4 regions of the Streptomyces sp. NPDC020681 genome follow, and region 1 is predicted to be linked to each of the others. Evidence: riboswitches for the same ligand, from Rfam matches in the RefSeq annotation. Region 1 holds a riboswitch; each other region holds the start of a gene.
What was found. Region 1 has a riboswitch for cyclic di-AMP ahead of ACH4YL_RS28770 (NlpC/P60 family protein). Riboswitches for the same ligand answer to the same signal wherever they lie in the genome.

Region 1 (3,515 bases):
CTGCGGGCGGCCTGGTCCCGCAGCGCGTCGAGCGACTCCTGCGCCTTCGCGGTCTGCTCCTTGGCCCCGTTGTACTTCTCGGTGGCGGCCTCCGCCTCCTGGTAGAGCTTGTCGACCTTCGCCTTGATCTGCGCCGGGGTGAGGGTGGGCTCGGCGAACCCGGTCCCTTCGAAGGCGGTGGCGGTCGCCGCACCGGCGAGCGCGAGGGTGGCGGCGGTCCGGGCTGCGGGCCCGCTGAGCGGATGCTGCTTGGGTTTCCGGTGCGCAGCCACGAGGGCGTCCACGTCCTTCCGTCGTCCCTGCGGTCCCGAGAGTCCCCGACGGGGTCCGGTCCTCGGGAAGCCCGAGTCCGGTTCGAGTCCGGCGGCGGTCCGCACAGGGGTAGCGTCCCGCCGCCGGATCTCTCGGCGGTGGTGACCGACTGCCGCCCGGCTGCGCGGCGGCGGTGGGGAGTCGGCCACCTGAGGGAGGACGCTAAACCGGCGGGTCACGGGAGCGCGGCGTAGCGACCGATACTGGTCGAACCTGGACATCCAGGTGCGCTTTCTGCGAGCGCAACGGACGGTATCGGCATCAGCCGGGACACCGCTGTGACCGATGCGGCGAATGAGGCATACCTGCCTGGATGGCGGTGGTATAGGGGTGGTTAGGCTCCGCTCCATGGACGTACTCATCAATGTCTTCGTCGCCCTGCACATCATCGGCATCGCGTCGCTGCTCGGCGGCTTCCTGACCCAGATGAAGGCGATGAGCGCGGGAACGGCCCGCTTCACGCCGGCGATGCTGCACGGCGCGCTGACGATGCTGATCACGGGCGTGGCACTGGTCGGCCTCAACCAGGCGGACGATCAGCCGGTCAACAACCTCAAGGTCGGCATCAAGTTGGCGGTGCTGGTGGTGATCCTGGGCCTGGTGTACGTCAAGCGGGACGAGGAGAAGGTGGAGAAGGCGCTGTTCGGCGTGGTGGGCGGCCTGACGGTGGCGAACATCTTCATCGCGACGCTCTGGACGTGAGAAGGCCGCGGAATTGAGCGGGCCGCGGGCATGAGAACGCCCGGGCGCGCTTCCGAGGCCCGGGCGTCCGACTGTCGCCTCTGTTACGCGGGGCGCACGCTGCCGTAGATCGGCATGTAGTAGATCGACTCCTCGCGGACGTTCGTGCCGGGCTTCGGCGCGTGGATCATCTTTCCGTCGCCGATGTAGATGCCGACGTGGCTGATGTCGTCGTAGAAGAACACGAGATCGCCGGGAATCAGATCCTTCGTCTCGACCCGCGTGCCGACCTTCACCTGGTCCCAGGTGGTGCGCGGCAGGTCCACGCCGGCCGCCTTCCAGGCGGCCTGGGTCAGACCGGAGCAGTCGTACGAACTCGGGCCGGTCGCGCCCCAGACGTACGGCTTGCCGATCTGGTCGCGGGCGAAGGCCAGCACCTTGTCGGCCTTGGAGGTGCTCGATCCGTCGGTTCCGGTGTCGGTCCCGGTGCTCGGCGTCTGCTCCTGCTGTGCCTGCTCCTGCGCCGCCTGTTCCTGCGCCGCCTGCTCCTGGCGCTGACGCTCGGCCTCCGCAGCCTGCTGCCTGGCCAGCTCCTCGGCCTTGCGGCGGGCCTCCTCCTGCTTCTCGCGCTCGATCGCCGCGAGCCGGGCCTTCTCCTCGGCCGTCAGCTTCGACAGCAGCGTGCGCGCCTCGGCGAGCTTCGCCTGCACGTCCTGCTTGCTGGTGCGCAGCGCCTTCTGGGAGCGCGTCAGCGACTCCAGGCTCTTGGTCGCCTCGGCCCGCTGCTTGGCGGCCTCGGCGCGCTGGGTCTCGTAGTCGGTGATGACGTTGCGCTGACGGTCGGTCATCCGGCTCATCAGCTGGGTCTGCTCGAAGTACGACTCAGGGCTGTCGGCGAACAGCAGCGCGGCGGTCGGCGTGACGGCACCGGTGCGGTACTGCGCGGCGGCGTAGTTGCCGAGCACCCGCCGGGACTCGTTCAGCTTCTCGGTCCGCTGCGCGGCCTCGTCCAGCAGCTGTCCGACCTCGGCCCGCTTCTCCTCGGTGGATTCCTTCGCCTTGTTGTACTTCTGCGTCGCGGTGCCCGCCTGCCGGTACAGGTCGTCGACCTTCTTCTGCACCTCTTCGACACTGGGCCTCGGCTCGGGAGCCGCGTTCGCGCTCTGCGTCGACAGCAACGTGACGGACGCGAGGGCGGCCGTCGTGAACCCGACGGCCGGGGAGGTCTTCGCGGTTCGACTTCGCGCTTTGCGATGCGACGCCAAGGCCGACAACTCCTTCTTCCGTTGGACCGCCTACCGGGTTAGCTGTCGGGTTCGGGCGGAACGGAAGGTCGCCCTACGGACCGAGTTGGAGCCGGTCCGATTCACCCCGGTTGTGCATGGTGGGTCCCCGGTTCCGAACTTCCGTCAAGAAAGCCCGAATTCGGCGCAGGCCGCCCGATTGGCGTTGATCGCCATGGGGGTACGGGCCACCTGGTCGAGCACGTTAGCCAACTCGTGTGGCTGCTGTGAAGGTTGATGTTCGATTTGCCCGATACATTTTCGTGACCTTATCGGTTGGCGTACGCATATGCGTCTGCTTCGGTCACCTACGGACGCACCGCGATCGCCCTGCGCCGCGAACCCGCCACGCGGGGTGTGCGCGGGGTGTTGTATCCCACAACGCGCCTGCGGCCGGCGGTCGGGCGGGTTGCCCCTGCGGTGCGCGCGCGGCGTGGAGGTGAGGGCTTCGCCCAACCCTCAGTCCGCATGGGGCGGCGCCTGCCGCCCGGGGGGCGGGGGCGTCAGCCCCCCCCGACCCTGTCCGATGGGTCGTTTCGTGGCGCGAGCTCGCCGCCTGGGGGGCTTCGCCCGCCAACCGGCGGGCACGGGGCGGCGCGAAGCTGCCGACAGCGCCCGACGACCCTCTTCGGAGGGGGCTGGGTTCGGCCCGCATCAACCCTGTTCGGCGGGCGGTCCTTGTGGCGCGCTCGCTGCCCAATCCCCTACGCCCGGGGCGGCGCGAAGCTGCCACCCGGGCGGGATGCGGGGGCGTCAGCCCCGTCGACCCTCCGCGGAGGGGGCTGGGGGCCGAGCCCCCAGTTTCGCGAAGGGGCGGGGAGGGGATCACGCCCGCCGCCAGGCGCGCGCCGGGGTGGGGCCCACCAGCCCCGGGGGACCGCGGGGGACCGGCACCCGTGGCATATCCGAATGCGGCCGCGAGCTGTCAGTGCCGCCGCCTAGACTCGTAGAGCGATGAGCAGCCTCTTTGACGACCACTTCCTGGCGGACCTCCAGCCCACCTCGGAGCACACTCCGCCGCCGCCCGAGGACCCGTCCCCGGAGGAGGTCCCGGACGATCTCTTCCAGGGGAAGTTCGACCTGCCCCCGGCCCGGGATCCGTACCACCGCGACGGCGCCCCGCGCACCGTCGTGGACCCCGCCGCCCTTCTGGAAGGGCTGAACGAACAGCAGCGCGCCGCCGTCGTGCACATCGGCTCGCCGCTGCTCATCGTCGCCGGGGCCGGGTCCGGCAAGACC
Region 2 (3,515 bases), on a different contig from region 1:
CCTCGGTGCGCCGCTGCGCGGCCCGCGCCGCGCCCAGCGGTTCCAGCAGCATCCGGATGTCCAGCAGGTCGGCGGCCTCCTGCTCGGTGGGCTCGGCGACGCACGCGCCGGCATGCCGGCGCGTGGTGACGAAGCCCTCGGACTCCAGGGTGCGCAGGGCCTCGCGGACCGGGACGCGGGAGACGCCGTAGCGGCGGGCCAGCTGCTCCTCGGTGAGCCGGCTGCCGCGCTCGAATACACCGGAGACGATGTCGTCGCGGATCGCCGTACATACCGAGTGCGCGGGAATGCGCATGACCGAACCTCCGCTTTAATCCGCGCGAAACGCAGCCGATTGACGTCTGTTCAGTGACTCTATTGCAGTGAGCCGCATTTTCCGATGGCAGGCCGGAATCCATGGATATCTTTTGGCCAGGAGGCCCCAAACGCCGAAGGCCCCGGCGAGGGGCCGGGGCCTTCGGTGTGTGCGCGGGAACAGACGCGTCGCAAGGGGGTCAGACGTTCACGCCGTGCGCGCGCAGGTACGCGACCGGGTTGATGTCCGAGCCGTACTCGGGGGTGGTGCGGACCTCGAAGTGGAGGTGCGGCCCGGTGGAGTTGCCGGTCGAGCCCGAGAGACCGATCCGCTGGCCCGCGGCGACGCTCTGCCCGACGGAGACGCTGATGGAGGACAGGTGGCCGTACTGCGTGTACGAGCCGTCCTTCATCCGGAGCACGATGTTGTTGCCGTACGCGCCGCCCCAGCCTGCCTCGACCACGGTGCCCGCGCCGACGGCCACAACCGAACTGCCGGACGCGGCACGGAAGTCGACGCCGGAGTGGCTGCCGGAGGACCAGAGCGAACCGCCGGCCTTGTAGCCGGTGGTGACGTGCGAACCGGCGACGGGGAGCCGGAAGGCGTTGAGGCGCTTGCGCTCGGCCTCACGGGCGGCGTGCTCCTTGGCCTCGCGGATCTCCTTGGCACGGGCCTCGGCCTTGCGCTTCGCCTCGGCGGCGGCCTTCGCCCTGGCGCGGGCCTCGGCGGCCTCGCGCTCCTGGGCCTCGGCCTGCTCGGCGATCTGGGCGGCGAGCGACGCGGAGCCGACGACCTGGGTGGGACCGGAGTCGGTGACGGTGGCCGCGGCGGGCGCGGCAGCGGTCTCGGCGGCGAAGGCCGGAGAAGCGATGGCTCCGATGACGCCGGTGGTGGTGAGAGCCGCAACGCCGGCGATGTTCGCGCTCTTGCGCGACATCCGGCTGGGGGCACGGTGTTTCCCGGTGGCACGGGTGAACGCCATGAAGTGGCTGGTCCTTTCCTTCCTTCTCGCCTACCGGGTTAGCTGACGGGTTCGGAGCAGGAAGGTCTCCTACGGGCCCCTTCACACGAGTGCGAAGGCGTCCGATTCACCCCAGGGACTTCATGTGGGTCCCCGGCTCCCCAGGCTCGCGCCTGACGGGGACTCGGCGATGGCTGCCCGTGCCGCGGATGCGGCGGGCTACTGGCGGACAGCCCGACCGACGCTAAACGGATCAACTTCCCATCACCAAAAAGTCAGCCCCGTTTGTCACGCATGCCACAGGACAGACAGGCACCACCGCTACAAAAGGGGCAAATGACGGAACCCCGGCGTCGGGTGGACGCCGGGGTTCCGTTCTTCGTTGTGAAGTTGTTCGCCTCGATCGGCCTTGCATCGAACGGCGCGAGGTGCCCGATCAGCCCGTGACGACGGTCACTTCGCCGATGCCGAGCGCCCTGACGGGCTCCTCGATCTTCGAGGCGTCACCGACGAGCACAGTGACCAGCCGGTCCACCGGGAAGGCGCTCACGGCCGCGGCCGTCGCCTCCACGGTGCCGGTGTCCGCCAGCCGCACATACAGCTGCGCCTGGAAGTCGTCCGGCAGATGCTGCTCGACCTGGTCGGACAGCGTGCTCGCGACGGACGCCGCCGTCTCGTACTTCAGCGGCGCGACGCCGACCAGGTTCTGCACGGCGACATCGCGCTCCGCGTCGGTCAGCCCCTCGGCCGCGAGCGTGCGCAGCACCTTCCAGAGGTCGTCCAGCGCCGGTCCGGTGTTGGGCGTGTCCACGGAGCCGCTGATGGCGAGCATGGACGCGCCGGAGCCGTCCGGAGCCGAGCGCAGCACCTGGCCGAAGGCCCGTACGCCGTAGGTGTAGCCCTTCTCCTCGCGCAGCACGCGGTCGAGCCGGGAGGTGAGCGTGCCGCCGAGGCAGTACGCGCCGATCACCTGGGCCGGCCAGACGCTGTCGTGGCGGTCCGGGCCGACGCGGCCGATCAGCAGCTGCGTCTGCACGGCACCCGGGCGGTCCACGATGACCACGCGGCCGGTGTCGTCGGCGGAGATCTGCGGTACGGGCCGCGGCGATGCCTTGTCGCCCGTCCAGGCGCCCAGGCTGTCCGCGAGCACGGCGTCGAGATCGACTCCGGTGAGGTCGCCGACGATCACCGCGGTGGCGGTGGCGGGCCGGACATGCGCCTCGTAGAAGGCCCGTACGGACGCGGAGTCGATCCGCGCCACGGTCTCTTCGGTGCCCTGGCGCGGGCGCGACATCCGCAGCGCGGACGGGAAGAGCTCCTTGGAAAGCTCCTTGGCGGCACGCCGGGCCGGATTGGCCGCCTCGTGCGGGATCTCGTCCAGCCGGTTCTTGACCAGCCGATCGATCTCGCTGTCGGCGAAGGCGGGTGCCCGCAGCGCGTCGGCGAGCAGACCGAGCGCCTTCGGCAGCCGGGAGACCGGGACCTCCAACGAGACCCGGACGCCGGGGTGGTCGGCGTGCGCGTCGAGCGTGGCGCCGCAGCGCTCCAGCTCGGCGGCGAACTCCTCGGCCGAGTGCTTGTCGGTGCCCTCCGACAGGGCGCGGGCCATGATCGTGGCGACGCCGTCGAGGCCGTCCGGCTCGGCGTCGAGCGGTGCGTCGAGCGAGAGCTCGACGGCCACGACCTGCTGGCCGGGGCGGTGGCAGCGCAGCACCGTCAGGCCGTTGTCCAGCGTGCCGCGGTCGGGGGCGGGAAAGGCCCAGGGCCGGGCGGGTCCGGCCGTCGGCTGCGGGTGGAAGTCCATGGTCACGGCAGCGTCGCTCACTGGTCCGCCTCTTCCTCTTCGTTGCTGACGTCTTCGTCGCTGACGTCGCCGTTCTCGGAGCCCGCCACCGGTTCGTAGACCAGCACCGCCCTGTTGTCCGGGCGCAGCCGCGCCTCGGCGACGGCCTGCACCTCCTCGGCGGTGACGTCGAGGACACACTGGACTGCGGTCAGCGCCAGCTGCGGGTCGCCGAACAGCACGGCGTACCTGCACAGTTCGTCCGCGCGGCCCGCGACCGTGCCGAGCCGGTCCAGCCACTCGCGCTCCAACTGCGCCTGCGCGCGCTCCATCTCCTCGGGCGTCGGACCTTCGGCGGCGAACCGCGCCAGCTCCTCGTCGACCGCGGCCTCGATCTGCGGGACCTCGACGCCGCCGGACGTCTTGACGTCGAGCCAGCCGAGCGAGGGAGCGCCGGCGAGGCGCAGCAGACCGAA
Region 3 (3,515 bases), on a different contig from region 1:
CTGGACGCCGAACCCGGAACGCTTTCCGAACGGTCTCAAGCCGCTCGCCGACGACGTGCACGCACTCGGCATGCAGTTCGGCATCTGGGTCGAGCCGGAGATGGTCAACGCCGACAGCGATCTCTACCGCGCACATCCCGACTGGGTGCAGCACCACCCCGGCCGTGCCAGGACCGAGTTCCGCAACCAGCTCGTGCTCAACCTCGCCCGCCAGGACGTCCAGGACTACCTGTGGGAGCAGCTCGACGGGCTGCTGAGCAGCGCGCCGATCGACTATGTGAAATGGGACTTCAACCGCTGCTTCACGGACGCGGGCTGGCCAGGCCAGGAGTATCCGCAGAAGCTGTGGGTCGAGCATGTGGACGCGCTGTACGCGCTGCTCGACCGGCTGCGGGCCGCGCACCCGCAGGTGGCCTTCGAGTCCTGCTCCGGCGGTGGCGGCCGGATCGACCTGGGAATCCTCTCCCGGACCGATCAGGTGTGGACCTCGGACAACACCGATCCGCTGGACCGGCTCGCCATCCAGCACGGCTTCACCCAGATCCATCCGGCGCGGGTCATGGCCGCATGGGTCACCGACAGCCCCAATGTCCAGCTGAACAGTCGCGTCAGCACGCTCGGCTTCCGCTTTGTCAGCGCGATGGCCGGAGTGCTCGGCGTCGGCGGCGACCTCACCGAGTGGACGGATGAGGAGCTGGCGGAGGCGCGCGACTGGGTGGAGCTCTACAAGAAGATCAGGCCGCTGGTGCAGCACGGCGAGCTGCACCGGCTGCGCGCGCCGGACGGCGGACTCAGCGCCGTGCAGTACGTGCGCGGTGCCGAGACCGTTGTGCTCGCGCTGCTGCAGGCGCAGCACTACGGCGAGCGGCCGCCGCGGCTGAGGCTGCGCGGCATCGACCCGGCGGCCGCGTACGAGTGCCTGGACACCGGAGCCGTACACCGCGGCTCTGTCCTGCTGCACCACGGGCTGCACACCGGACTCAAGGGCGACCTGGACGCGACGGTCATCCGGCTGCGGCGCATATCGGACTAAAGGGTTCTATAGCTGGCGGTCTCGGTGAAATTCCTGCGTCATTGGCCGGAATTGGGAAGCAAGTGAGAGCGATCGCCGCTAATTGACTCTTCTGGCCCTTCTGTCCGAATTGGATGATTCGGTATAACGTGCCCCGTCTACAAGGGAGATGGGGTATGGCGCGTGAGCAGGATCATATTCGTGACGGTGTGTGGCGGTCGCACAAAGCGGAATTCCGCACGCCAGACGGACACTCAAGATCATTGATTCACGGAGTGTGACCGGAATTCTCCGGTGGTTTCCCGACTGGCCGTTGATCGGCAAAAGGAGTGACTTGTTCCGCTCGGCGCGGCTCGCTTAACGTCACGGCAATCCGGACGGACCGCCTAATCCTGCCGCCGCCCGGAATTCGAACCCACCCACGCGTGGCAGGAGCGGGGGACCCAGGTAGTACGCCGATTCCGGAATTCCGGACGGCTCGGGGTCAAGTCGCGCAGTTGCGCGGCCGGGCATCTCCAGCCCGAACCCGACAGCTCACCTCGTAGGCGCCGGAGAGGAAAGCGCCATGCCCGCAAAGGGTAAGCATCGCCGTCCCAAGACCAGTCCGCTCACGCGCACCGTCGTCGCCGCCGGCACCGGCAGCGCCGCGATCGCCATCCCGCTCATGAGCGCCGCCGGCGCCCACGCGGCCGACAAGGCCGCACCCGCCGCCGCCCCGGAGAAGGCAGTGGCCGCCACGGCCCCGTACAAGGTCGCAGCCCCGGCGGCCAAGAAGCCGGCCGCGGCTCCCACCACGTACCGCGTCGTCGCCGGCGACTATCTCTCCAAGATCGCCGCCGAGCACGATGTCCGCGGCGGCTGGAAGAAGCTGTACCAGGACAACCGGGAGAGCGTCGGCGAGGACCCCTCGCTGATCCACCCGGGCCTCAAGCTCACCCTCGGAGCCAAGGCGAAGGCCAAGCCTCAGGCCAAGCCCGACGCCAAGCCCGAGCCGCGCAAGGAGAGCCGCGAGAAGTCCTCGGCCGACACGTCCAAGGACTCCGGCTCCGAGAAGGCCGCGCAGCCCAAGGCCGAGAAGCCCGCGGCCGAGAAGACCGCCAACAGCGCCCCGCAGGCCAGCAGTGACGGCTTCACCGCCCCGCTCGACTCGGTCAACATCAGCACCGCCTACCGCACGGCCGGTGCCATGTGGTCCAGCGGCTACCACACCGGCATCGACTTCGTGGCCGCCTCCGGCACCACGATCAAGTCCGTGGGTCCGGGCACCGTCGTCTCCGCCGGCTGGGCCGGCGCGTACGGCAACGAGGTGGTCATCCAGCACAGCGACGGCACCTACTCGCAGTACGCCCACCTCTCCTCCCTCTCGGTCTCCTCCGGGCAGAGCGTGAGCGGCGGGCAGCAGATCGGCCTCTCCGGCTCCACCGGCAACTCCACGGGCCCGCACCTGCACTTCGAGATCCGGACCAGCCCGGGCTACGGCTCGGACATCGACCCGGTGGCCTACCTGCGCCAGCACGGCGTGTCTCTCTGACGCCGGACCGGCACGGGACCTGAACGGGTCCTGAACCGCGCCTGACTCCGGACCTGACCCCGGACGAAAGCCCCGAATCCCCTCGCGCCACGGCGGTGCCGCGAGGGGATTCGGCGTTATTCCGCCTTGGACGAGATTTGACCGGTGGCAAACGTCACCCCTCGTCAACCCCTCCTTACGGTCGCGTAGGTCACATCCGTAAGGGAAAGATGAGGACTTGTGGCAGACGATTCGAGAACAGAGAACAGTGGCTCATTCGGGTCGTACGCGGCGATCGGTGACAGTTTCACCGAGGGCGTCGGCGACCCGGGCCCGGACGGGACGTACGTCGGCTGGGCCGACCGCTTCGCGGTCCTCCTCGACGACCGCACGCCGGAACACTCCTTCAGGTACGCCAATCTCGCCGTACGCGGCCGTCTCCTCGACCAGATCGTCTCGGAACAGGTGCCGAGGGCGAAGGAACTCGCCCCCGACCTGGTGACGTTCTGCGCAGGCGGCAACGACATCATCCGCCCCGGAACCGACCCCGACGACGTGGCCGAGCGCTTCGAGCGCGCGGTCGCCGACCTGACCGGCGCGGTCGGCACCGTCATGGTGACCACCGGATTCGACACCCGCGGCGTTCCCGTGCTGCGCCATCTGCGCGGCAAGGTCGCCACCTACACCGCGCACGTACGGGCCATCGCCGACCGCTACGACTGCCCCGTACTCGACCTGTGGTCGCTCAAGTCCGTCCAGGACAGGCGGGCCTGGGACCCCGACCGACTCCATCTGTCGCCCGAAGGACACACCCGCGTCGCGCTGCGCGCCGCGCAGGTGCTGGGACTCGGCGTGCCCGCCGACCCGGACCAGCCATGGCCGCCGCAGCCGCCGCGCGGACCGCTCGAGGTGCGCCGTGACGACATCCACTGGGCACGCGAGCACCTGGTGCCGTGGATCGGCCGGCGGCTGCGGGGCGAGAGCTCCGGCGAC
Region 4 (3,515 bases), on a different contig from region 1:
AGAGGTCGGCCACGTCCAGGGCAAGGCGCTGCTCACGGCTCTCGGCAGCAAGGCGAAAAACGGGCAGATCGTCATGATGAACGGTGCTGTCACCGACCCGAACGCCGCGATGTTCAAGCGTGGCGCGCATGCCGAGCTGGACGGCAAGGTCAGCGTCGGCGAGGAGTACGACACCAAGGAGTGGAAGCCGGAGAACGCGAACGCCAACATGGCGGCCGCGATCTCGTCGATCGGCAAGGAGAATCTCATCGGTGTCTACTCCGCCAACGACGGCATGGCGGGCGGCATCATCGACGCGCTGAAGGCCGCCGGCATCACCGAGCTCCCGCCGGTCACCGGCCAGGACGCGGAGCTCGCCGGAGTGCAGCGGATCGTCGCGGGCGAGCAGTACTCCAGCGTCTACAAGCCGAATGCCCCGGAGGCGGCCGCCGCGGCGGAGATGGCCATCCTTTTGGCGAGAGGCATGTCGCTCGACTCCATGGCGCAGGTGGATGTGGACAGCCCGACCACCAAGGCCATCCCCTCGGTCCTGGTCCCGGTCGTCTCTGTGACGAAGGAGAACATCGCGGACACGGTCGTCAAGGACGGCGTCTACACCGTCGCCGAGATCTGCACCCCCAAGTACCGGGCGGACTGCGACCGAATCGGTCTGACGTAGCGGCGCGAGACCCCGCGGCCCCTGGCGCGACCCGCTCAGATCCTGGTCGGACCGACCTGCATGTGGATGTGATCCTGGTGAGCCTGCCGGAGTGCGGGGTCTCCGCGCGTGGTTCCGTCGAGAGTCCCGGCGATCGCGGACAGGTCGAGCGCGCGCCCCTGATTGTGACAGTCGTTCGGCGGCCCGCGCTGCCTGCTTGGCTGGCACGCGTCGCCCCTGGACAGGAAGAGCTGCCCGCGCCCCGGTTCATCGCGGCATCGATGCCGGGCAGCCAGTCATGCCGCCGGGGGAGCGGTCGGGCAGGCCCAGCCAGTTGCCGGCCACGCTGACCGACCTGGTGCAGGAACTGATCTCCACGTAGGCCCGTGGAAGCCTGTTGGGCGTCGGCTCATCCGGCGCCGTCGCTGCGCGCCGTCGCCTCGGACGGCCGAACGCATCCGGCTGGCTCCGCCGTGGCTTGCGCCTGCTCGCGTGGAGAGGACGGCACGCCGATAACGCAAGCTATGTCCGAAAAGACCCATCACGGGTAATTCCATCTTCTATTTCACTCCGTGCCCGCATTAGGTGTACTCGCGCGAATTATCATTCGCTCGTGCGCTGTCGCAAAGCGGATGGTTGCGCTCCAGTCCAGTGAAATGGGTCACGTCCGCGTCGATATGCGGTGCGGCCTCTTCGTGCCCACTCTCGTTCCGCAGAAAGCGAGTTGAGCTTTCCGACCGGATTGGATCACGGTAATTCGGCGCCCCGGATGCGTCCCGAGGATTGTGTCCTCGAATTCAGGGCTTGTTCGACTAAGTCCGTTTCGCTTACGGTCACCATCAATCCGGATGGACCGCCGAATCCTGCCGCCGTCCGGGAAAACCGCACCCACTCACGTACGGCAGGAGCGGGGGACCCAGGTAAGCCGCCGATCCGGAATCCGGAACGGCTCGGGGTTAAGTCGCATTCCCATGCGGCCGGGCATCTCCAGCCCGAACCCGACAGCTCACCTCGCAGGCGACGGAGAGGAATTCGTCATGCCCGCAAAGGGTAAGCACCGTCGTCCCAAGTCCAGTTCGCTGACGCGCAGTTTCGTTGCCGCGGGCACCGGTGGCGCCGCGCTCATGATTCCGGTGATCGGGGCGACCGCAGCAAGTGCCGCTCAGCCGGCGACGCCGCAGCTCGCCAAGAAAGTCACGGCGGTTTCCGCGTCCGCTACCGCGAAGAAGGCCGCTCCCAAGACGTACACCGTCGTCGCGGGGGACTCCCTGTCGGAGATCGCGGACGACCTCTCCGTGCGCGGCGGTTGGAAGCAGCTGTACAAGGACAACAAGAAGGCCATCGGCGACAACCCCCGCCTGATTCGTCCCGGCCTCAAGCTGACGATCGGTGCGAAGGCCAAGGCGCCTGCCTCGTCCGAGCGGGCCAGCCGCTCCGAGGCGCGGACCAAGCTGCCCAGCAAGAAGCCCGCGGCAAAGGCCAAGAGCTACTCCAATGACCTCGACGGCTGGATCAAGGAATCCCTGGACGTCATGGCCCGGCACGGCATCCCCGGCTCGTACGACGGCATCCACCGCAACATCATGCGCGAGTCCTCCGGCAACCCGCTTGCCATCAACAACTGGGACTCCAACGCCCTGGCCGGAACGCCGTCGAAGGGCCTTCTTCAGGTCATCGAGCCGACCTTCCTGGCCTATCACGTGCCCGGCACGTCGATGGACGCCTATGACCCGGTCGCCAACATCACCGCCGCGTGCAACTACGCCGCCGACCGCTACGGATCGATCGACAATGTGAACGGACCGTACTAAGGAAGCCGGGCCGAGCCGTCAACTGGTCGGTGAAGGCGTGTTGTTCGCGTTGATAGTTGTGTGCGCGGCCTTTCCGGGTCCCAAGTACGCGCAGTAACGTGGCTGAAAAGCGCTGTGCCGGGGGGACTTTGATGGCTCAGTACAACTACGCCTTGCCCGCAATCGCCGCACTCATCGGCGTGCCGCCGATCGTCAAGGTGGTCCGGCGGTCACTGAGACTGGATCTCGCCTGGCGCAGCGGGCTTTCCGCAGAAGCACGCTGTCTCGAGGCCTTCGAGACGGAAAAGAAGGACAACGAGGGCGGCCGCACCCGCGTGCGGCACCGCATCTACGAGTTCACCACGCGCCAGGGCAGGACCGTCCGCTTCGAGGAGCGGGACGGTCCTGTTCTGGCTGTTCCGGGTGACATCGTCGTCGTCCACTATTCGCCCCGCCGCCCGGAGCGGGCCACGGCGCGTCCGCCCGCCCCCGTCAAGAACTGGGTCAAGGCGGCAGGGGCAGTGGGGGCCATCCTGCTCGGCATCGGACTGTTCGCCTACCTCGGCACGGTCCCCAGCGACGAATGAACGGCAGTGCCCCGGGACTGAGCAAGTCGTACTGGGCTCCCTGACCGGGCCTTACTGGGTCGCCGTGACGATGCAGCGGCGTAGCTCCTCGACCGCCTCCGGGACACCCTCGACCGTCACTCCGGCCGGCTCGCCGGCGCCCTCCCAGTTCCACATCCAGCGCAGCACTGCCGTGGGCGGGCCGCTCACGGTCACGTCGGCCGCGTCGTCGCCGGCGCCGCTGTCGGCGCCGCCGTCGACGGCAAACAGCCCCGGGCCGGTCCGCACCCGCCACGCCGCTCCGTCGGTCCGCACCGTGTACGTCCGGCCCGGTGAGCCGGCCAGGATGTCGGTGAAGTAGTCGCCCCACCCGGCGACGCTGTACGCCACGAAGACCGTGAGCAGCTCGTCGATGCCGTCGATGGCGAGGTCGGCCGGAACCGGCGAGACCTGCTGCCCGGTGCCGAGCTCGGCGTCGATGCGGTGGATGACTGTCTCCTGCGCCATCCGCCGGATCCAGAA

Region 2: linked by a shared signal. The riboswitch ahead of ACH4YL_RS19630 (M23 family metallopeptidase) and the one ahead of ACH4YL_RS28770 (NlpC/P60 family protein) in region 1 are both predicted to bind cyclic di-AMP.
Region 3: linked by a shared signal. The riboswitch ahead of ACH4YL_RS11855 (peptidoglycan DD-metalloendopeptidase family protein) and the one ahead of ACH4YL_RS28770 (NlpC/P60 family protein) in region 1 are both predicted to bind cyclic di-AMP.
Region 4: linked by a shared signal. The riboswitch ahead of ACH4YL_RS00330 (transglycosylase SLT domain-containing protein) and the one ahead of ACH4YL_RS28770 (NlpC/P60 family protein) in region 1 are both predicted to bind cyclic di-AMP.

What each region holds. Positions count from the first base shown of each region.
Region 1 is NZ_JBIRTX010000014.1:130,364-133,878, forward strand. Features, by position in the region: gene ACH4YL_RS28760 (NlpC/P60 family protein) at 1-272, opposite strand, end outside; gene ACH4YL_RS28765 (hypothetical protein) at 661-1,014, shown strand; gene ACH4YL_RS28770 (NlpC/P60 family protein) at 1,098-2,267, opposite strand; cyclic di-AMP (ydaO/yuaA leader) riboswitch at 2,269-2,434, opposite strand; gene pcrA (DNA helicase PcrA) at 3,231-3,515, shown strand, end outside.
Region 2 is NZ_JBIRTX010000007.1:297,721-301,235, forward strand. Features, by position in the region: gene ACH4YL_RS19625 (GntR family transcriptional regulator) at 1-295, opposite strand, end outside; gene ACH4YL_RS19630 (M23 family metallopeptidase) at 495-1,277, opposite strand; cyclic di-AMP (ydaO/yuaA leader) riboswitch at 1,290-1,456, opposite strand; gene ACH4YL_RS19635 (M16 family metallopeptidase) at 1,693-3,081, opposite strand; gene ACH4YL_RS19640 (M16 family metallopeptidase) at 3,078-3,515, opposite strand, start outside.
Region 3 is NZ_JBIRTX010000004.1:375,934-379,448, forward strand. Features, by position in the region: gene ACH4YL_RS11850 (alpha-galactosidase) at 1-1,033, shown strand, start outside; cyclic di-AMP (ydaO/yuaA leader) riboswitch at 1,419-1,575, shown strand; gene ACH4YL_RS11855 (peptidoglycan DD-metalloendopeptidase family protein) at 1,578-2,543, shown strand; gene ACH4YL_RS11860 (SGNH/GDSL hydrolase family protein) at 2,763-3,515, shown strand, end outside.
Region 4 is NZ_JBIRTX010000001.1:67,083-70,597, reverse strand. Features, by position in the region: gene ACH4YL_RS00335 (substrate-binding domain-containing protein) at 1-658, shown strand, start outside; cyclic di-AMP (ydaO/yuaA leader) riboswitch at 1,482-1,670, shown strand; gene ACH4YL_RS00330 (transglycosylase SLT domain-containing protein) at 1,675-2,448, shown strand; gene ACH4YL_RS00325 (DUF3592 domain-containing protein) at 2,580-3,014, shown strand; gene ACH4YL_RS00320 (maleylpyruvate isomerase family mycothiol-dependent enzyme) at 3,066-3,515, opposite strand, start outside.